One region of the Paenibacillus sp. 01T47 genome, then DNA from elsewhere that is predicted to be linked to it. Evidence: riboswitches for the same ligand, from Rfam matches in the RefSeq annotation. Region 1 holds a riboswitch; each other region holds the start of a gene.
What was found. Region 1 has a riboswitch for cobalamin ahead of AC1DOV_RS20220 (DUF4430 domain-containing protein). Riboswitches for the same ligand answer to the same signal wherever they lie in the genome.
Positions count from the first base shown of each region.

Region 2: another riboswitch for cobalamin. It lies ahead of AC1DOV_RS11290 (DUF4430 domain-containing protein); the one in region 1 lies ahead of AC1DOV_RS20220 (DUF4430 domain-containing protein).
Region 3: another riboswitch for cobalamin. It lies ahead of metE (5-methyltetrahydropteroyltriglutamate--homocysteine S-methyltransferase); the one in region 1 lies ahead of AC1DOV_RS20220 (DUF4430 domain-containing protein).

Region 1 is NZ_JBFTPA010000010.1:118,691-126,355, reverse strand. Features, by position in the region: gene AC1DOV_RS20225 (methyl-accepting chemotaxis protein) at 1-1,900, shown strand, start outside; cobalamin riboswitch at 2,049-2,250, shown strand; gene AC1DOV_RS20220 (DUF4430 domain-containing protein) at 2,400-6,134, shown strand; gene AC1DOV_RS20215 (S-layer homology domain-containing protein) at 6,211-7,665, shown strand, end outside.
Region 2 is NZ_JBFTPA010000004.1:301,567-309,231, forward strand. Features, by position in the region: gene AC1DOV_RS11265 (response regulator transcription factor) at 1-285, shown strand, start outside; gene AC1DOV_RS11270 (ATP-binding protein) at 282-1,697, shown strand; gene AC1DOV_RS11275 (Fe(3+) ABC transporter substrate-binding protein) at 1,825-2,964, shown strand; gene AC1DOV_RS11280 (ABC transporter permease) at 2,967-4,622, shown strand; gene AC1DOV_RS11285 (ABC transporter ATP-binding protein) at 4,619-5,284, shown strand; cobalamin riboswitch at 5,299-5,499, shown strand; gene AC1DOV_RS11290 (DUF4430 domain-containing protein) at 5,676-6,449, shown strand; gene AC1DOV_RS11295 (energy-coupling factor transporter transmembrane component T) at 6,442-7,311, shown strand; gene AC1DOV_RS11300 (ABC transporter ATP-binding protein) at 7,302-7,665, shown strand, end outside.
Region 3 is NZ_JBFTPA010000003.1:194,376-202,040, forward strand. Features, by position in the region: gene AC1DOV_RS08275 (SDR family oxidoreductase) at 1-546, shown strand, start outside; gene AC1DOV_RS08280 (DUF2332 domain-containing protein) at 676-1,701, shown strand; gene AC1DOV_RS08285 (winged helix-turn-helix domain-containing protein) at 1,774-2,019, shown strand; gene AC1DOV_RS08290 (TVP38/TMEM64 family protein) at 2,096-2,704, shown strand; gene kduI (5-dehydro-4-deoxy-D-glucuronate isomerase) at 2,931-3,761, shown strand; gene AC1DOV_RS08300 (DeoR/GlpR family DNA-binding transcription regulator) at 3,787-4,581, shown strand; gene kduD (2-dehydro-3-deoxy-D-gluconate 5-dehydrogenase KduD) at 4,586-5,341, shown strand; cobalamin riboswitch at 5,486-5,679, shown strand; gene metE (5-methyltetrahydropteroyltriglutamate--homocysteine S-methyltransferase) at 5,829-7,665, shown strand, end outside.

The DNA of each region.
Region 1 (7,665 bases):
GTATGAATGGAAATCTACTCGTATAGCTGTCGAGCAGCAGCTTCTGGAAAAGGGTCGCACGATGGTTTTATCGCTAGCTCGCACACTTGAGAATATTACGGAGCAGGATTTTAAAACAGGTGTTGTGCTGGAGGATGGAACGAAATGGGACGGAAATAAGCTTAAAGAGGATTTTTTCAACGATACATTGACTGTAAATCCTGAAAGTGAGAAAGTGGCTGAAAAAAGGCTAAAGGACTCAACCTATGCGGGGAAAGAATCGATTTTATACAATGGAGAGTCCATTCCGCTATCTCAATATGAGCTGAAATATGATAGTGCCTATGACCGTTATACGGATTACCGCTGGCAAGGCATTATGGATAGTTTTCTGACGGAGGAAAATGTTATTTTTGCTATTGCAGGCGCTTATTCAGAAAATCCGAATTTTGCGGGCTATATCCCAACACATAATAGCATTTACAGCCCTATGGGAGAAGAATCAAAAGATGCTTGGGGTGACGAGGGGCTCCTTAGTCAAAACTACCGGGCCAATCGGATTTTTAACGATAAAACAGGCTACAATGCCGCTACGAATACGAAGACGGACGATGTCCTTCTGCAAAAATATAATAGACTCATAGACGGGAAAACGGTAGAAACGTGGGATATTTCCTATCCGTTAATTATTGATGGCAAACATTGGGGCGGGGTACGTGTTGCATTGTCAAAAGAAAAGGCAGATGCGCTCATTGCTTCAGAAAGAACGATGGTTGTCATGCAATTTGGCGGCCTGATGGCTGTTGTTTTGGTTGTTTTGTTTCTGCTATCACAATTTATGGTAGGACGTAAGCTTCGTAATATTGTTCATGCTGCAATTAATCTTAATTCTAGCGAAGCGGATCTTACCTATCGTATAGAAAATAAAGGAAATGATGAAATTGCTCGCCTAGGCGAAGAAATCAATCATTTTATTGCCCATATGCAAGGCTTAATGCGGACGATTCGGAACAATGCCGCATCCGTATCGGATTTTGCAGGCCGATTGGGTGTAGGCTCGCAGCAAAGCCGAGAGCTCTCCTCGCAGCTTGCTTCCTCTGTGAATGAGATGGCAATTGGCGCGGAAAATCAAGCAGACGGAGCAGTTGAGGCAGCAAGGTCTATGGAGGAAATGGCGACGAGCGTAGGAAGGATTGCTCACTCCTCGAGCCAAATGTCGGAAGCGTCGAACGATATGCTGCAAGCAGCGGAGCTGGGCCATGAAAAATCGGATCATGCAGTTGGTCAAATGGAACGGCTTGGCGCGGCAACGGCTTCGATATCACGAGTGATCGGGCAGCTTAATGAGCGCTCATCCGAAATCCAAGAGATGGCAGGCACGATTGCTGCTATTGCAAATCAGACGAATTTGCTCGCTCTAAACGCTGCTATAGAAGCGGCACATGCAGGGGAGTATGGCCGTGGATTTGCAGTAGTATCAAGTGAAGTGAGAAAGCTGGCTGAACAGGCTTCGGCTCATGCGGGCCATATCGAAGAAACGATTAATGAGGTGCTAGCCTTGACTGCCGATGCTGTTGGCGCGGTCAATGCAGGAGAGCAAGAAATGGAACAAGGATTACTCATCGTTCAGGAGCTAAAGGTATCTTTTGATACGATATGGAAGGAATCCCGCCTTGTAGCCTCACAAATTGAAGACGTATCTGCTTCAACGGAGGAGATGGCAGCAGGCAGTGAGGAAGTGAGCGCTTCCGTTGAATCGATGGCGCAGGTAGCCAAGGATACTTCAACTCATGCTGCGCAATCGGCAGCGGACACTGAGCGGCAAAATCAGCTCGCAGCTGAAACGCAGCAGCTTGCTTCATCTGTAAATGAGCTTTCGGAAGAGCTTCAGCGTTCGATTAAGAGATTCAAAATTGAGTAATTTGGAGCTGAAGTAGATTTATGATGAAATACTAGTTATAGGCGCATGAAATCGAATAGGGAATCGTACAAGTTGAAAAAAAAACGGTCAGAACCTTTGTCTAATCCTTTCAAATTTGATACAATTCACAAAACAAGCACTTACAATTTCATAGAATAGCTAATATGGTGCTGCCGTGAATCTATTATTCACAAGCAGCTTAATAGGGAAGTTCGGTCAAAATCCGACGCGGTCCCGCCACTGTATCGCGGAGCAGACGATCATGTTGTCCACTGTCATATCACGACGGGAAGGAGATCGTCTAAGCAATGAAGCGAAGCCAGGAGACCTGCCATAGGAGCGCTCTATATTTCTCACGAGGATGGGAGGGAGATGTTTATTCGTGCTTTTGCAATAGGTGGATTCCTATGTTTCCATGCGCACGTGTTTATCCAAACATCTTTCCACAAACGGAAAGATGTTTTTTTGTTGCCAAAAATGATTAAAGGGAGAGAAAACATTGCTTAATTTAAAAAGATTTATGAAAAAGAGTTTGCCTGCAATTTTAAGTTTTGTATTGGTGTTTACTTTATTTGCACCACAAGTAGGTAAAGCGGCAGATCATTCTGCGAATACGTCATTGAATGAGATGATTGATAAGACGGTTGAGTATTATAAAAATAGAAATACAACATTGAATTCTTGGTGGGAAATTGTTGCCCTTTGGGGTGCTGGAGAAAACCTGCAGGATGGCAGTTGGAAGCTGCCTAGTTGGAAGACCGTGGATCCGGGGTTGAAGCCTAATGATAGTGATACAACTCATATCCGCTATATTTATTCATTACTCGCGATGGGTGAAGATCCTGCGCATGCGTGGGAAACGGATCGAAATCTGTATGCGGAGTTAGCTGCACAATTAAATAAGGATACAGGGTCATTCGCCGGTTCAACAAACAGGCATATGTGGGCGATGCATGCACTTGACACGGGTGCAAAGCTTGGGAGTGACGTTGGTAGCTGGGATGATACCTCAAAGAATAAGGCATTAAAATATCTATTAAGTAAACAGTTGAATGACGGTGGATTTGCATTTTTTGGAAAAGATTCTGATCCTGATATGACTGGTATGGGGCTGCTTGCACTCGGCAATTATCAGAATGATAGTGCTGTTCAAGCTGCGATTGTAAGAGTGAAAAATTATTTGCAAACTATAAAGTTAAACCAAGAAAATGTCATGTATGGAAAAAACTCGAGCAGCACTTCTGCCGTAGTAAGCGGATTAACAGCCGTTGGCGAGGATATGTTGTCTGATGTCTGGATGGCTAATGACAAATCAGTACTTGATACTTATTCATTGTTCCAGCTCCAGAATGGAGCATTTAAGAACGATTTAGATAAAGGTTCTAATTCAATCGCTACAGAGCAAGCACTTGTTGCACTTGCTGATATTAAAAATCAGAAAACGGTATGGCAACGTTTAGGTGAAATAAAACTTCCTGTCTTTGTTAACACAAAGGTTAAAGTTGATGGTATTTCTCAAAGTATTTATGATCAGAAAACGGTTAGTTTAAAACAGAATGAAAAGCCAGTTACAGCACTCGATGCTCTAAAAAAGGCACTTAATACAGCAAATCCACCTATCACTTTCAATATTGTAAATAGTAGTATTGGTTCATATGTTCAAGGAATTGCTGGACAAGAAGCTGGTTCATTTGGCGGCTGGGATGGCTGGATGTACGAGGTCAATGGCATTGCGCCAGATGTAGGTGCAGATGCATACCAGCTTAAAGAAAATGATGAGGTCCGATTCTATTACAGTCGTTACCCTGCGCTCTCTACAACAACAAAGCTGAACACCGGCTCAGTTGATCCTATTGTCGACGTTAAGCTTGTGGGTGATCATTTCAGCAGCGAAGCGACTATTGCAAGCAACTGGGCTATTGATTCGGATACGTCAGGACTGACGATTAAATCAATTGAGAAGACGAACGATCAGCACATTAAGATTAGTCTTTTGGGCAAAGCAAAAGACAAGCCATTTACACTACAAGCATTAGCAGCAGCTTCAGAGAGTAAGAAGGAGAGCGAACCGTTTCCGGTTTTAGTTTCTGATTCTGTGACTGTAGATTTTCAGGTTGATGGCATTTCATCACCAATTTATACGAAGCAAACGGTGACACTTAAGAATACAGAAAACCCAGTAATGGTTTTAGATGTATTTAAAAATGCCCTTGATCGAGCAGAGCCAAAGATTGGTTATAAAATAACGGAAAGCAACTTCGGCCCTTATGTATCAGAAATAGCTGGGGAAGCAGCCGGCAGTCTTGGCGGCTGGGACGGCTGGATGTATGAAGTAAATGGGATTGCTCCAGAAGTTGGCGCAGACGCATATGAGCTTAAGGAAAAAGATGTCGTTCGCTTCTATTACAGCAGATATGCTGAACTTTCTACACAATCAACGATTACAAGTGGTGCTGATAATCCGTCGATTGACGTAAAGCTTGCTGGTGACGAGTTCACTAGCGTTGCGGCCAATATCGAAAATTGGACTATTGATACTGGAAATACAGATCTAAAAGTAAAATCACTTGTTCAAGATGGCAAGAACATAAATATTTCTTTTGAAGGTACAGCAAAAGGCGGAACAATAACCGTTAAAGCATTAGCTGCTGCGTTAGTTGGCAAAAAAGAATCCGATCCAATTGTAATCGCTATACCTCGTGAAGTGAGTGAAACAACGGATCAAAATTTTGCAATTCATGAGAATGAGAAGGTTGTCACTCTTGGTACAGCAAGCAATTCGCATGTAACTAACAATATCAGTCTTACATTTACATCGGCTGCATTGCCACAGGTAACAGCTATTCGTGGTACGACAACGTTGGAGATTCCAGCTAATACAAAGGTTACATCAACATGGGATCAAAAGCTGCTGCTTCCTAAAAATTTGAGCATAGATGATAGCGGTCTAACGACTAAGTTGAATAGTGTTTTGTCTGCTGACAATAAAAAAGTCGATGGAATTTCAATTCGCATACAAGCGGGCGGAAATGAAAAAATACAATTTAATCAACATGTTACCCTTACTATTAAAGGTCAAGGCGATAAAGAAGTTGGATTTGTAGATCAAGCAGGTGTGTTCACGCAAATTAAGAAATATGCTGATTCATCAGCTCGTACGGATGAGGTCTATGCTTATAATCAAAACGGCGATCTTATTATTAAAACAAAGCATTTCACAGAGTTTTTAGCTTATACAACAACGACAGCTTCGACTGGTGGAGATGGTGGTACCCTTCCGGTAGCGGAGACCATTACTCTATCAGTTGAAAAGCGTACTGTCAGCACGGGTGATTTGGTTGCTCCATACACTGTAACTCTTAAACAAGGTGATACTGCCTTTACTGCACTTAAACGTGTGCTTGAAGAGAAGGGTGTTTCTTTCAAATATATAGGTTCGGATTCAAGTATTTACGTACAAGCAATTGGTGGTCTTGCTGAATTTGATCATGGTGAGAAAAGCGGTTGGATGTACTCTGTTAATGGAACCTTCCCGCAAATAAGTGCAGGTTCATATGTGCTTAAAAAAGGAGATAATGTTCGCTGGCAATATACGAAGGATCTAGGTGCGGATATTGGAGCAACGGTTCCAGGGGATACTGGTGGACAGGTTCCTGGAAAAGACCCAGAAGTAAAGCCAAATCCATCTGCAACAAAATACTCAGATGAATCAAAAATTGCAAGCTGGGCTTTGGAAGCAGTAAACAAAGCAACGGCTCTAGGCTTCATGCAAGGCACAAGTACGAGCAATGCAACATTCGAGCCTACACGTAATTTGACGCGTGCTGAATTTGCAGCGCTAATGGTTAAGTACTCCGGAGCAGACCCTATTATGGAGGATTCCGGCTTTAAGGATGTTAACAGTGGGACATGGTATTATGGTTATGTTAAAGCAGCCAAAGAAAAAGGATTGATGTCAGGTGTAACTGAAACTTCTTTTGCACCGAACCAACCGATTACAAGACAAGAAATGGCTGCCGTTTTAGTTAGACTTAAAGGTCTAGCTGATGAGAATGCACCACAAGCAGCAATTAAGGATCGTGACGCTGTTGCAGCGTGGGCTGTTCCTTATGTAAATGTAGCTTACCAAAAAGGTCTGATGACAGGAGATAACGGCAAGTTTAATCCACAAGCTCTTGTTACACGTGAGATGGCTGCTGTTACGATCATCCGACTTCATGAATTGAAATCATAATTTACTAAGCTGTCTCGTAGGCTATTGCAATAGCTGCGGGACAGCTATTTTCTTGAAAGGAGAGTGTGGATTCAGGATGAACAAAAAATATGTATCGCATAAACCATTATTATTGCTGGTTATATACGCATTAATGCTTTCTTGCGTGAGTTCGGCTCTGCTGCCTATGCAGCGCGCAGCAGCGGCAGAAACGATGGCGGTAGAGAATGAAATGACATCAGCTGCGAAACAAATCTTAAGCAGCGGCACCATTAGCGATTGGGAAGCGATTGCCTTATATCGTTCTGGTCATGCGGTGCCAGCGAGTTACTTGAGCGGGCTGGCTTCTTATTTAAAAGAGAACAAAGGTGAATTCCGCAAAGTAACCGACCTTGAACGAATGGCTATTGCGATTAGAGCGGCAGGTGAAGATGCAGCCTCCTTCGCTGGCTACAATCTCATTCAAAGCATCTACAATCATTCGAGAATGACGAATCAAGGTACGAATGGCGTGATTTTTGCATTGATTGCTATGGATAGCGGTAACTACGAGGTGCCTACAAACGCTTCATGGACACGTGCGAAGTTAATAGACTGGCTGCTCAGCCAGCAAAATACGAGTGGAGCATTCCCACTATCGGAGAAATCCGAGGATAATTTAGATATAACCGCCATGGCGATTAGCGCACTCGCTCCTTACCAAGAACAAGTAAAAGTGAAAAGTGCAATCGACAAAGCTGTAAAATGGCTGTCTTCTGAACAGCAAGTAAATGGCGGCTTTAACGCGTTTGGAGACGACAACAGTGAGAGTGTAGCTCAAGCTATTATTGCTTTGGCAGCTATAGGAATTAGTCCAATGGAATCCAGCTTTATGAAAAAGAACGGGAATCTCCTAACGAGCTTATTAAGGTTCCAGCTTGCGGATGGTAGTTTTGCACATGCACTCGGTCAGCCATCAAATGAGATGGCAACGGAGCAAGCGTTGATGGCGTTAGCCGCGTACGACCGCTATAGCAAGCAAAAGCCGGCGTTGTTCAACATTTCGGCAGATACAGAATTGACGGGCAGCAAGCCGCAATTTGTAGACAACAACCTCATTTCCGTATGGGCCTATGATGCTGTTTATAGCGTGTTCGAAGCCAAAGTTATGGTAGGGGTAAGCGGTTCGGAGCTTCGCTTTGATCCGAAGAAGCAGATGACAAGAGCTGAATTCGCAACCTTGCTCATCAATCTATTGGAGGAAGCCCCTGCTAATGAAGCAGCAAAAGTGTTCAAGGATGTTCAGCCTGGCGCATGGTATTACGGAGCCATTATGCGTGCCAAGGAACTGGGCATCATTCAAGGGATTACAATAGACTCGTTCAAACCGAACCAAGCGGTAACAAGACAAGAAATGGCGATCATGATTGCCAAAGCTTTCAAGCTTAAGGGCAGCACAGATTCGCTTCCTTTCAAAGACGAGAGCAGCATTCATGAAAGTGCAAAAGCATACGTCAATGCCGTATATGTGAATGGCTTGATGCAGGGCTCGAACGGCAGCTTTAATCCAAAA
Region 2 (7,665 bases), on a different contig from region 1:
TCTGGTGAGTTAACTGTAGATTTAGACGCTAGAATCGTTAGCAGAGGCGAACAAATCATAGAGTTGACTAAGCGGGAATACGGATTGCTGCTTGCTTTCATGCAAAATCCGAACCGTGTCTTCTCACGGGAAACGCTGCTTGATACCGTATGGGGTTACGATGCGGCTGTCGATACGAATGTTGTTGATGTATATGTGAGATATTTGCGCAATAAGATTGATGTCCCCGGAGGAACGAGCTGCATTCAAACGCTGCGCGGTATTGGGTATGTGATGAAAAAATGAATAATTTGCGCGTAAGTTTCTCACGAATACCGATCAAGTGGAAGCTGACATTATGGTCGGCGCTGCTGTTATTTCTTTTATTTGCTGCATACAATGCCGTTCAATATATGTTTGTAGAGAAGTGGATGAATAAACAAGCAGAGACGAACACACAGGAAGACATGCGGGAAATATTGAACTATTTATTGGAAAAGGAGTTCACTTTCGAGCAATCGGAGTTGAATTCAATACGAAGCTTTCTTGAAAAAGTAAATGGTAAAAATCAGCTAATACGCGTGCTTGATGAAGATGGAGCACCGATTATGATTGTCTCTGATAATCTAACAGAGCAGTGGTTAGATGCTTATCCATCTTCGAGTTTAGCTGCCAAAGGGTCGTGGTTCCTTGACCAAAACCTGCTGCTTATGCGGAGCCCTTTAACGATCTTCTCGTTTAACGGAACAATCGAAATTGTGAAAAACATCGAGGATTTTGAGAAGCTTAGTTCAGCTTTTTTTCGAATTATGTTAATTTGCTGTGTCGGTGCCATTGTTATAAGCGGCATCGGCGGAGGATTGCTGGCGCGTCAGCTGCTTAAGCCGCTTCAAGCGATGAATGTTGCCATGACCGGCGTAAAGCAGAAAGGCTTACAAGAAAGGGTTCAGCTAAACGAAAATAAAAATGATGAAATTGCAACGCTCATGAAGCTGTTTAATGAAATGATGGATCAGCTTGAGCGCTCGTTCGGGCAACAGAAACAATTTGTAGAGGATGCTTCTCATGAGCTAAGAACACCAATTGCCATCATTGAAGGGCATCTCGCACTGCTGCAGCGCTGGGGAAAGGATGACCCTGCAGTTCTGGAAGAGTCTTTGCAAGCTTCGTCGCAGGAAATAGCTCGGCTGAAAGGACTTGTACAGGAGCTGCTCGCATTGTCTCGTGCGGAGAAAGAGCCCGCTTACGGGAATGAGATGAGCAGCCATTCGAAGCAGAACATGGAACAGCTTATTAGAAATATAGAGGTGCTTCATCCGGAGTTCACTTTTCATGCTGATTTGAGTCATTTGTCAGACGTAGATCTATTTGTGTCTGAGCAGCATTTGGAGCAAATTATGCTCATCTTACTTGATAATGCAGTCAACTATTCGGGAGAAAGCCGAAGAATAGAGCTTTGCTGCTTGCTAGGAGAAACGGATGCTGTCATTCAAGTCACAGATTTTGGCGTTGGCATATCTGATCAGGACTTACCGCTCGTTATGAATCGTTTTTACCGCGCAGACCGTTCGAGGAGCGGCACAAGCGGCGGTCATGGACTCGGGCTGGCGATTGCGAACCGTTTGGTGCAACGATATGACGGTAGTTTGCTCATTGAAAGTAAACTTCATCAAGGTACCACCGTTTCAGCTGTTTTTAAACGAGTTACCCGAAAATGAATGTCGGGTAGCTTTTTTTTATTTTCACAGCATTTTCTCATTTTAGTAGGTTACAATAGGAACTGTTGAATTGGTGGTAATGATTTTCATTATCAAATTAAAAGTGGGAACGAGAGGTATGACAAAGATGAAAAAGAATTATATCGTAAGTGTCGTATTGTTAACGATGCTAACAGTGCTCGTATTAGCAGGTTGTGGAGCGAATAATGCAGGAAACGATAAGACGAATGCTTCTTCGCCATCGCCAGAGGCGAGCCCAGTAACGACTGAAGCAGCTGGTGGAAGTAATGATACGAGTAAGAATAACAACAAAGAGCAAGTCGTAAACGTGTTTACAGCAAGACACTATGATGTTGACAGCCAGTTGTTTGATGCCTTTACGAAAGAAACAGGCATTAAAGTCAATGAAATTAAAGGTACAGCAGAAGAGCTCGTTGAACGTTTGAAGCGAGAAGGAGAAAGCTCAGAAGCAGATCTGTTCATTACAGTAGATGGCGGCGTTCTAAATTATGCGAAGCAAAATGAAGTGCTTCAACCGATTCAATCCACAACGGTTGATAGTAATGTACCCGCAGAGCTGCGGGATAACGAAAACAATTGGGTTGGCATTGCAACCCGTGCACGCGTTATCGTCTATGCCAAAGATCGTGTGAAGCCGGAGCAGCTGTCCACCTATGAAGATCTTGCAAATGCCGCATGGAAAGGGAAAGTATTGGCGCGCTCGTCTGCCAGCCTTTATAATCAGTCGCTGCTTGCTTCATTCATCGAACTAAATGGAGAGCAAAAGGCTGAAGAATGGGCGAAGGGGATTGTAGCAAACTTTGCTCGTGATCCTGAAGGCGGAGATCGCGACCAAGCGAAAGCGGTCGTTGCTGGTCTAGGTGATGTTGCGATTATGAACACTTATTACGTTGGGCAGATGTTGAATTCGAAGGATACGGAAGAAGTTAAGGTTGCAGAGAAAATTGGCGTATTCTTCCCGAACCAAGAAACGACAGGCACACATCTTAACATCAGCGGTGTAGGCCTTACTAAGCATGCTAAGAATAAAGATAACGCTGTTAAACTGATCGAATTCATGACAGGCAAAGATGGGCAAACGCTGTTAACGCAAGGAAGCTTCGAATTTCCTGTAAATGCTGCTGCAGAAAAGCCTGAGTTGTTAAAGGGCTGGGGTGACTTTAAAACACAGAAGCTGGATTTCTCCAAGCTGGGCGATCATAACAAAAAAGCAGTCGAGCTTCTGGCTAAGGCAGGTTGGAAATAAAAATGATGGCTTCCATCTCTTTGCGAAATTTAAAGAGAATATTGAACGGCTGGGTTATATTGAGCGTAATAGGGGCCATCATGGCCCTTATTCCGTCTCTTTATATTTTTTTCGGTTTGTTTGACAAACCGAATGAAAACTGGCAGCAAATCAAAGAGTATATGCTGTTTGAATCTGTCGTTCAATCTTTATATCTTGTAGTAGGATCGGTGTTTTTCTCCGTTATCATCGGCGTGTCGCTTGCATGGCTTGTTGCAGCCTATGATTTCCCGATGCGGAAGTTCTTTCACTTTGCATTTTTGCTGCCACTGGCTATTCCACCATATATTGCAGCTTATACTTACGGTTCTATGCTGAGCTATACGGGCAGCATACAAGTTTTTATGCGAAATACGCTCGGCGTAACCCCTAACCAAGCTTATTTTGATATATTGTCCATGAAAGGCGCTATTTTCATATTTTCAATGTTTTTATTTCCTTACATTTATTTGATGACCAAAACCTTTATGGAGAAGCAAAGCGCAGCTTTCATAGAAAACGCAAGATTGCTCGGCAAAGGGCAGCTTCATATCTTTTTCCGAATCGTATTGCCTTTGTCGCAGGCTGCAATTATCGGCGGAGCCAGCCTCGTCGCATTTGAGGTACTGAATGATTTTGGAGTAACAAAACATTTTGGCATTGCTTCGTTTACTGCAACGATTTTCAAAACATGGTTTGGTATGTATGACGTTGATTCTGCCCTGAGATTATCTGCGCTCCTAATGAGCGCTATTATTGGATTGTTTATTATGGAGAGACTGCTTCGCAGGCGAAAAATGTATCATTCCGCGACAAGCAAGCTTAATCCGCTTAAACGAAGGAAGTTATCCTATTTAGGGACAGCTGCTGCTATTTTTGTGAGCACGGTTATATTTGCCCTTTCGTTCGCTATTCCAGTAGTTCAGCTCCTCGTTTGGGCGACATGGACATATCAAGATGTATTGAACAGCAAATTTGCGCAGCTCGTCTCAAACACGCTTTTGGTTTCCATTGTTGCGATTACCGTGTTGATGCTGCTTGCAGTTATTGTCGCCAATGTAAGCCGGAGCCTGAATCGATCGCTTTTGTCGCTTGCAGCAACAAAGCTAATTTTAATGGGCTACTCTATCCCGGGTGCTGTTTTGTCCATTGGCGTGCTTGCTTTGTTTATTTCCCTAGACCATCAATTAAGCGGCGTCTATTCATGGTTAGGTTTTGGATCGAGCAAGCTCGTGCTCAGCATGTCGCTCGTAATGCTTATTTTCGCCTATGTAATCCGCTTCCTTGGTGTAGGATTTAATGCGGTGGAAGCGGGATTTGATAAAATAGGCAATCGTTATTCTGAAGCTTCCAGAACGCTCGGCATCGGTATGACTGCTACCTTCTTCAAAGTTGACTTGCCTTTAATAAAAGGATCCATATTAGCAGGCTTCCTGCTTACCTTTATGGAAATTATGAAGGAGCTGCCGCTGACGCTGCTGCTGCGCCCGTTTAATTTTGAGACGCTAGCGACAAAAGCCTATCAATATGCAAGCGATGAGCAAATTCATCAAGCTTCGGTACCGTCTTTATTCATAATCACGGTGGGAATGGCAACTGTTTTTGTTTATCATCGGTTGGGAGAGAAGAAATCCAGATGAACTTTTTTGAGCTGACTAACGTTTCTTTTAGCTATGATAATGGGAAAAAGAGTGTATTGGAAAACTTTACGATGCAAATGCAGAAGGGTGAAGTTGTTGGAGTGCTTGGTCAAAGCGGTTGCGGGAAAAGCACGCTGTTGCGGATTATTGCCGGGCTTGAGATTCCTGCCTCGGGACGTATTGCCGCTGGCGGCAGGGTTTTAGTAGATGATCAGCAGTTTATTCAGCCTGAGCAGCGCGGCATAGGCATGGTGTTTCAGGATTATGCGTTGTTTCCTCATCTGACTGTCGGTCAAAATATATTATTTGGTTTACATCGATTATCAAGAAAAGACAGATTCAAACGGCTGGATGAAATGCTGGAGCTGATACAGTTAAATGATTTCGTCAAGCGTTATCCGCATGAGCTTAGCGGCGGTCAGCAGCAGCGTGTTGCTTTTGCTCGTGCGCTTGCCCCGTCTCCCTTGATGCTGTTGATGGATGAGCCATTTAGCAGTTTGGATTCACACTTAAAGCAAAGCATTCGGGAGGAGCTGAAGCGATTGCTTCACAAAGCCCAAATTACGTGTATGTTCGTCACCCATGATCAAGAGGATGCAGCTGCTATTTGCGATCGAATCATTCAAATCCCATATAGACAAACCCCAGCAATCCCGATATGATTGATTAAATAATCGCATAATTGAATAGAGAAGGTGCAAACAAAAGCATGCTTTTGTTTGCTTAATAGGGAAGTCCGGTTCAATGCCGGCGCGGTCCCGCCACTGTATGTGAAGAGTGATTCTCTGCAAATGCCACTGTCCGATTCAAGGATGGGAAGGTGTGAGAATCGCGTTGACGCACAAGCCAGGAAACCTGCCTTTTTTATTTTGTTTCTCATTCTTCGGGGGTAAAGAATGTGGAGGCGTAATCGTTTTGCAGGACGCATCATATATTTTAGTTATATACGGTTGCTATTCTTACATTCGGCATGCAGATCCCCTAATAGAAGGGGGTCTTTTTTTTATTGTTAAGGTTTGTGTGAATGAGACAAAAAGGAGCAGAAAAGAGACGATGGCAAAGATCTACAAGAAATGGTTACCAAGCTTAATCATCCTATGGCTGTTTATTGGTTTATTAGCTGGCTGTGCCAGTCCGGCACAAAGCGTTAATTCCAATACCAATCAAGTGCAAACCAGCAACGAAGGACAAGTGGGAAAAGAAGCGGAGAAAGCCGCTGATGAGCAGCCAACGAGTACTTCAGCATCAGAAACGGCAGAGGCAACGCAGTTGCCTAGCGAAGATAAAGATCAAGATAACGCGAAGGCAACCGACAACGCTGGCGGTAAGCAAGCAACGCCTTCCCCGAAGCCGAAGCAGACAAATGAGCCAAAACTGGATGATCCAAAAACGAAGCCTACTACTTCTGCGAAACCAACCAAAACAGACAGTGCGGCTACTGCGAAGCCCGTCACGCCTGTTGCAACGCCGAATCCTATGCAGACGGTTACGATTTCAATTGTCGCGGACAAAGATACGGGAACGGTGCTTGCACCAACAGCCGTAGAGTTCAAGAAGGACGATACCGTTCTAGATGTATTGAAGAAAATTACGAGAAAAAACAAAATACAAATGGAATACAGAGGTGTTAAAGGCGGTGCTTATATCGAAGGCATCGATAATATTTACGAATTCGATCTGGGTGCGAAGAGCGGCTGGATGTACCGAGTAAACGGTGAGTTTCCTAACAAGGGCGCCGGGGTTTACAAGGTTAATGAAGGTGATGTTATTGAATGGTTGTACACGACTGATCTTGGCGAGGATATAGGAGCAAAATTCGATGAATAGTGCGTTCGGTTCGGTACATCCGGTTACGAGCTTCAGTTATTATGCAGGAGTCATTACATTCGGCATGCTCTTATTTCATCCTGTTTTCTTATTGACGTCACTTGCTGCGATTACGGTAATTATTGTCATTCATGGCGAAGGGAAGCGGCTGCTTAAGCTGCTTCCTTATTATGTTCTAATGGGCGGTTTAGTTGCTGTTCTTAACCCGCTGTTTTCTCATCGCGGGCGGCATATTTTATTTTATTTTATGGATCAGCCGATCACGTTGGAAGCTATTTTATATGGTGTGACGATGATGCTCTCTTTATTGTGCATTTTACTAGCCTTTGTATCGTTTCAGCAGATTGTTACGACGGAGAAATGGATGTATTTATTTTCACGAGTCGCTCCGCGAACTGCACTGCTAACCTCGATGTCGATTCGGTTCGTACCGCTTTTCTTGCGGAGACTGGATCAAATTACTACGGTTCAACGAATAAAAGGGGTTTCGATTCTCGAAGGCAGCTTGAAAAAACGGAGCAAGGATGGCATGCTGCTCGTTCGTGTGCTGTTGACCTGGTCCTTGGAGGAGGCGCTTCAGACCGCTGATTCTATGAAAGCTAGAGGGTATGGCGCAGCTAAACGAAGCTCTTATGTCATCTATCGTATGGATCGTAGAGATTGGTATGTTCTATTGTTTCTTGGAGCAATGGCACTAGTATGCATTTGGGGCTGGATGCAAGGTTTTGGTGTGCTTACTATTTACCCGCGTCTGGAAACAATGCAGTTTCATAGGGGGGAAGGCATTGCATACGCTTGCTATTGCGCCTTTCTGTTAACACCAGTCGTACTTGAAGAAATGGAGAGAAGGTCATGGAAGTAATTCAGGTTGATCAATTGACGTTCCATTATCCGGAATCAACGGTTGCAGCACTCGATAACATTACTTTAAATATCAAGCCAGGCGATTTTGTCGTCCTTTGTGGGGCATCCGGCTGCGGCAAAACGACGCTGCTTCGGCACTTGAAAAAAGAAACGCAGCCTACGGGGAAACGCTCAGGCACCATTAAGTATAATCGTGTATTGCTAGAGGAACTGCCTGCGGTCGAGGCGGCTGAACAGATCGGCATGGTGTTTCAAAACCCTGAAAATCAAATTGTGATGGATCAGGTATGGCATGAGCTGGCTTTTTCCATGGAAAATGTCGGCTATGGGCAAGCGGTTATGCGTAAACGAC
Region 3 (7,665 bases), on a different contig from region 1:
GATGTGGAAACTCCTGCCCTTATAATGGAACAAGTAGAAAGGTCGTTAGGCCACGCGACGATTTTAATTAACAACGCCACCTATTGCGTACCTTCCAATTATAAAAGCTTGGATATAAATATATTGGACCAACATTATGCTGTGAATAACCGCGGGCCGATATTGTTAAGCACAGAGTTTGCGAGCAGATTTGAGAAAAACCAAATTAAAGGGACATCGGGCAGAATTATTTTTATGGTTTCAAAAGGGCCCGATCCTAATAATTTGGCTTACATTGCAACAAAAGGCGCATTGATTGGGCTTATCGAGCCGCTATCTGTAGGGTTGGCTCCGCTTCAAATTACAGTAAATGGATTTGATCCAGGTCCCACCGATTCTGGCTGGATGGATGAGCAGATGAAGGCTGGCTTTTTGCCAATGTTCCCTATGGGACGCATCGGTTTGCCGGAGGATGCAGCTAAAGCAATCAGCTTCTTGGCGAGTGACGAATCACAGTGGATAACCGGGCAAGTTATAAAATCTGAAGGCGGTTTTTTAGGTAAATAGCTGATTTTGTCCTTTATCATCCTACGTACAAGTGATAAAAGAAATCTATATAGTTTATAAAATCATTGAAATATAATTTATCGATAGCCATGATACAATGCCGTTAAGTGGGAAAATGGAGGGATGGCATTGTTGAACAAACCTATTTTGACTGAGCAATTTATGGTGTTCGCGACGAGGGAATGCAAAGGCTCAAGCTGTTTATATGAACAGCTATCATTAGCCATTGCAGACGATGATGAAATGCTTCAGATGGCTTCTTATTGCAGAGAAGGCCAGCCAGTACCCAATCTTTTTTTTGCTGCGGTTCAGTACTTGCTGCGCAAAGAGACCAGCCACGAACTGCAAAAGTTTTATGGCAGCTTAGTTAACGATCCGAGAGATGCGGCGGAGGCATTCCCTTTTTTTAAACACTTTTGCCTTCAGCATAAAAACGAAATTGTTCAACTGCTCCAAAGCAAGCTTGTACAAACGAATGAGGTTAGACGCTGTGCTTACTTGTATCCTGCATTTTGTTACATGTATCAAAAAACGAAAAAACCATTGGCCATCATTGAAATCGGAACAAGTGCGGGGCTGCAGCTTTTTTGGGATAAGTATAGTTATCAATATAACAATAGTGAAACCTATGGAAATATAGATGCTGAACTGGTACTGCACTCGGAAGTTCGTGGAGATGTTATTCCGCATCTCCTAAAACAAAGTCCGCCAGTGATTGCAAGGATAGGAATAGATTTGCACGTTAATAATCTGGAAGAGGAAGACGATTATCTTTGGTTAAAGTCGTTGATATGGCCTGAGCATAATGAGCGGACTGTGAATTTTGACAAAGCAGCTTCTTTATTAAAAGGGCAGCAGATGGAGTTGTTTCAGGGGAATGGCGTGAAACGACTTGCTGAAATGGTTGCTAAAATAACGGAGGATTGTGTTATTGGTGTGTTTCACACCCATGTAGCCAACCAAATGACTCATGACGACAAAGTTGAATTAACAGACAGCATTAGGAGAATAGGGCAACAAAGAGATATATTTCACCTCTACAATAATATGTGGGACCCAAATCTTCATCTTGATTATTATTTGGAGGGCAAGGAGCAAACGGAAACGTTAGCGGAAACAGATGGTCATGGCCGTTGGTTTCGGTGGATGCTTTGATCCTACCTCGTTCATTGTGGATTTAACGAAAGAGCATAATTTCAGCGCGCAGGGATAGAGGTCGAGAGATTTATGGAATGGGATGCGGGTGCTTACACCGTTGCATGGAAAGCACAAAAGATTGTACTGCTTCCGAAGGAATATGCGCTGCTGCATTTCATGCACAGCCATGCAGGGCAAACGCTGTCGCGCGAACAGCTGCTAGACAACGTCTGGCCAATGGAGGCGCCGGTAGATCGTACGGTAGATGATCACATTTACCGGCTGCGGCGCAAGTTGAAAATATCCCGAACACTTCGTTGTCATTCCAAAACTTAAATTTGACACAATGCATTGCTCGTATTTATCTTCAATAATGATAAGCTGGAGATATCTTTTATTCAGGGGTACAACAATGCTCAAAAAAACAGGTTTAGCTGCTTTGTATGCCAGTATTGCTTTTCTTATTTATCGTTATGGCGATGTGATTTTGACGTGGTTTCAACAAGCGGATAACGTGCCGCTCGTCGTCATTATGGCAACGCTCGTCGCACTATTTCCTGTCATCCCGTATCCCGTAATCGGCGGGCTCATTGGTGCTGCTCTTGGCCCAGTGTTAGGCGCGGCAGTGACTTGGACGGGCTCAGTGGCAGCATCCATTGTGATGTTTCTGTTTATCCGCTATGGCTATCAAGAGTGGGGGAAGAAATTTCTCTACCGTTATCCAAGCATCGGAAAACTAACGGTGATGTTTGAGCAGAATGCTTTTCTGACGATTATGTTTGCTCGGCTCATTCCGTTCATTCCATCCATTGCAGTTAATATGTACTCGGCGCTAAGCCGTGTTTCCTTTACCGTTTATGCGATCGCCTCATCGATTGGTAAAATTCCAGCGATGCTGTTGTTCGCCACGATCGGTGACACGCTTATGACGGACCCAAGAAACGTATTTGTTACCGTCTTAGTATACGGCATGTTTATGGCGGTATCTCTTTATGTTTATCGAAGGTGGAAGCTTCAGTAGGTTTCCTCTAAAACAACAGACGGCCTCTTCGCAAATGATGCGCGCGGAGGTCGTTTTTTTGTTGTACAATCTTCTCGAAAATAAAATGTTCATGCTAATCCAAAATGTTTAAAATGTTCTTTTTATGTTCGTAAATGTGTGTTATTATAGAAACGAACAATAACAAACATTAGCGTAGCTTGCGAGGCGAGTCTAACGCAAATAACTTTTAGGAGGCTTTTATCCAATGGAAGTACGCCATACTACGAATCCTACTGATGTGAAGCAATATGATACGGAACGTCTGCGCAGCGAGTTTTTGATCGAAAGCTTGTTTGAGCAAGATCAATTAAAAATGACATATACGCATTATGACAGAATGGTTGTAGGCGGAGCATTGCCTGTGAACGAGACGCTTGAGCTGGAGGATGCTGCAACGCTAAAAACCGAATATTTCTTGGAACGCCGCGAGGTTGGTTTCTTGAATATTGGCGGACCTGCTTCGATTTCCGTTGATGGGGAAGTATACGAGCTGAATAAGCTCGACGTGCTTTATGTTGGCAAGGGCAAACGTCAGGTGCTGCTGTCAAGTGTAGATAAAGCAAACCCTGCGAAGCTTTATTTCTGTTCCGCGCTTGCGCATGCTGAAATTGCAACACGCAAGATGACGATGGAGGAAGCGAATCCGACTCATCTTGGTTCGCAGGAGACTTCCAATGAACGTATTCTTTATAAATATATCCACGCAGACGGCATCCAAAGCTGCCAGCTTATGCTTGGTGTAACGAGCTTGAAAACGGGAAGCGTCTGGAATACGATGCCTTCTCATGTCCATGACCGCCGCATGGAAGCATACTTGTACTTCGACATGAATGATGATGCTCGCGTATTCCATATGATGGGCGAGCCTTCGCAGACGAGACATCTTGTTGTTGCCAATGACCAAGCGATTCTTTCACCGCCATGGTCGATCCACTCAGGAGTGGGCACAAGCAATTATACATTCTGCTGGTCGATGGCTGGAGAGAACTACACATTTACAGATATGGACGCCGTACCTGCAAGCGAGCTAAAATAGAAACATTCGCTACAGGGGGTGCACTATGCTTGCTGCCGAACGGCATCGTAAGATTATAGATAAATTGGAGCAGCTTGGCGCGGTTAAAGTTTCCGAGCTAAGCGAGCTGTTTCAAGTCACGGAGAAAACAGTTCGTGAAGATTTAGAGAAGCTGGAAGAGAAGGGATTGCTGAAACGGACTCATGGCGGAGCTGTGCCCCAGCATAGAGGCGAAGACAGCCTTTATCCGCTGCAATTCCCAAACAGCAAGCATCAGCGGGAGAAGGCGGCGATTGCGGAGCTTGCTCTTTCATGCATCGAGCCTAATGATATTATTGCGCTTGATGCTGGCAGTACTACGCTCGAAATGGCAAAACGTCTGCCCAACATCCCGGTTACGGTGCTTACGAACGATCTGCTTATCATTCGGGAGCTGACTGCGAAGGACCAAGTAAGGCTTGTTATTCCCGGGGGCTACCGGCATAACAATTTGCTTATCGGCGCAGAATCGCAGGAATGGATTAAACGACTGAATGTACACAAGCTGTTTCTTTCCACAACCGGCATTCATATGGAATATGGGCTTACCATATTCACAGAAGAATTGACGAAGCTGAAGAAACTGTATATGGAAAATGCCAAGGTCGTCTACTGCCTTGCCGATCATAACAAATTCGATAAGGGTGCACTAATAACGTTTGCCGGTTTGCATGAAATTGACTATATCATCACAGACGAAGGTATAGATGCGGACGTTGCGGCGAGGTATGAGTCACAAAATATAAAAATGATGAAAGCAGCGCTTTCGGAAAATGGGAAGCGTACTAAAGGTAGGAGCTGAGCCGATGAGTTTGTTTGATTTGACGGGTAAAACAGCTGTCGTCACAGGTGCAGGGCGCGGGCTTGGGGAAGCGATTGCGCTTGGATTAGCACGAGCGGGTGCGGATATCGCGCTTGTCACGAACCAAACGCCTGCTGACAAAACGGCAGCAGCGATAAGAGAGCTTGGACGCAAAGCGATTACAATTCAGACCGATATTGCTGACCGAACGAAGCTTGCTGGAATTGTTGATCGTACAGTTGAAGAACTGGGACGCATCGATATTTTGGTCAACAACGCGGGTATCATTCGCCGCACACCAGCTGCAGAGCATAGCTACGAGGACTGGCAGGATGTACTCGATGTTAACTTGAATTCTGTATTTCTCCTTTCCCAGCTGGCCGGGAAACATATGATTGAACAGGGCTCAGGGAAAATTATTAACATTGCGTCGATGTTAACCTTCCAAGGCGGAATTAATGTTCCGGGCTATACGTCCAGCAAACATGCCGTTGCCGGTCTTACCAAAGCGCTTGCTAGCGAATGGGCAGCTAAAGGCTTGCAGGTAAATGCCATAGCCCCAGGCTACATGAGTACAGACAACACCGAAGCGCTTCGCGAGGATCCTGTTCGCAGTGCTCAAATTTTGCAGCGCATACCAGCGGGACGCTGGGGTACATCGCAGGATTTGATTGGACCAGCGGTATTCCTAGCTTCTTCAGCTTCTGATTATATGAACGGCCATATTTTGGCTGTTGATGGCGGTTGGCTGGTTAGGTAATTATATAAAAAACCAATAAGGCTTTCCTTTTGCAGCGCAGGCTGCTTAGAGGAGAGTCTTTTTTTGATATTATAATGATTTCCATTGTATGGTTATTATTTTGCGTGTATAGTTATTCGTGATCCTAAAAAATGCGATCAACAACTGAAATAAGTGGAAATAGGTGCTCTTGCTGTATAGCTTGAGCTTAAAAGGGAAGTCCGGTGCAAAACCGACGCGGTCCCGCCACTGTAACAGAGGAGTCTAAGCGCTAACGCCACTGATCTTAACCGGTTGGGAAGGCAAGCTTACGATGATGATTCTGGAGCCAGGAGACCTGCCTATTTGAACGACACTGATTTTACCTACGGGAGATAGGGAGGTGTTAAGACAGAACCGCTGTTTATTAAAACGCCGGGCGTCTTTACCTTTGCTTCTTTAAGGTAACGACGCTCTTTTTTGTGCTTTTATTTCATAATAATTACATTTATTAGGAGGAAATATGAACGTGAGCAAACTGCAAAACAGTGTACTTGGATATCCGCGTATCGGCGAAAATCGGGAATGGAAAAAAGCGCTTGAAGCCTTTTGGAAAGGTGATTTGGACGAAACGGTATTCCTCCAAACGCTTGAAAGTATTCGTCTTAACAACCTGAAGCTGCAAAAGGATAAAGGAATTTCGCTAATTCCTGTTAATGATTTTACGTTGTATGATCAAATGCTGGATACTGCAGCGATGTTTGGCCTTGTGCCAGATCGTTTTTCCTATGATGGAGGTCCTGTTCCCGTACAGACCTACTACGCAATGGCGAGAGGGACACAGGAAGCACAAGCCTGCGAGATGACCAAATGGTTTAATACCAACTATCACTATATTGTGCCAGAACTTGCGGGTGCTGCTCCGGTACTGACGGAAAACCGTCCGCTGATTGCGTACCGCGAAGCCAAAGAAAAGCTTGGCATTGAAGGTAAACCTGTCATTATCGGTCTATACACCTTCCTCAAGCTGTCGAAGGGCTACGATGCCAAGCAGCTTCCGCAGCTTATTGAGCAGTTTATACCGCTTTATGCTCAGCTGCTTAAGGAGCTTGAGCAAGAAGGCGTACAATGGATGCAAATCGATGAGCCCATCCTTGTTACCTCTATTTCTGAGGAAGAGATGCAATGGGTTGAATCGATTTATGCAAGGCTGAACCAAGCAGCACCAGCGCTTAACATAATGCTTCAAACGTATTTTGAGGCGGTTGAGCATTATGAAGCTGTAGTTGCTCTCCCGGTACAAGCGATCGGTTTGGATTTCGTTCATGGTTTGGAGCAAAACTTGAAGTCGCTGGAGCAATTTGGTTATCCGAAGGATAAGCTCGTCGGTATCGGACTTGTAGACGGACGCAACATTTGGCGCTCAGACTATAAGCAAAAGCTCGAATTGCTGCAAAAGCTTTCGGCATACATTCCAGCTGAGCGCGCGATCATTCAATCGTCATGCAGCCTGCTGCATGTGCCGGTAACGGCAAAAAACGAAACCAATCTGCCAGTAGAGCTGCGTGAGGCGCTTGCATTCGCGGAAGAAAAGCTGGATGAAATTGTGTGGCTAAGTGAAACAGCGACTGTAAATGAGGCGGACATCTCAGAACTGCGCAAGCTTGAGCTTAAGCTTAACGGCGAGCGGATTCATCATTTATCCATTTCTCCTGCCCGCAATCGCCAAGCTGCTGATGCAGCAGCGATAGCGGCGCATCCTTCAACGAGGCAGAAGCCATTTGCGGAGAGACAAAAGCTGCAGCAGCAAAAGTGGAATTTGCCGTTCCTTCCAACAACAACAATCGGCAGCTTCCCGCAAACGCTGGATGTACGCCAAGCAAGGCAAAAATGGAGAAAAAACGAGCTCAGTTCACAGGGCTACGCTTCCTTTATCAACGATAAAATTAAAAATTGGATTGAAATCCAAGAAGAGCTTAACATAGACGTCCTCGTTCATGGTGAATTTGAGCGTACGGACATGGTCGAATTTTTCGGAGAGAAGCTGGATGGGTTCGCATTTACAAAAGCCGGTTGGGTTCAATCGTATGGTTCCCGCTGCGTAAAGCCGCCGGTCATTTATGGCGATGTTGTATTTACTGAGCCAATGACAGTAACCGAAAGCGTGTATGCGCAGTCGCTGACAAGTCGTCCGGTAAAAGGGATGCTGACGGGGCCGATTACGATTTTAAACTGGTCATTTGTTCGCAACGATATCACACGCGAGCAGGTCGCATACCAAATTGCGCTTGCACTCTCAGAGGAAGTAAAGGCGCTTGAGAGCGCAGGTATAGAGATGATCCAGGTTGATGAGCCAGCTTTGCGAG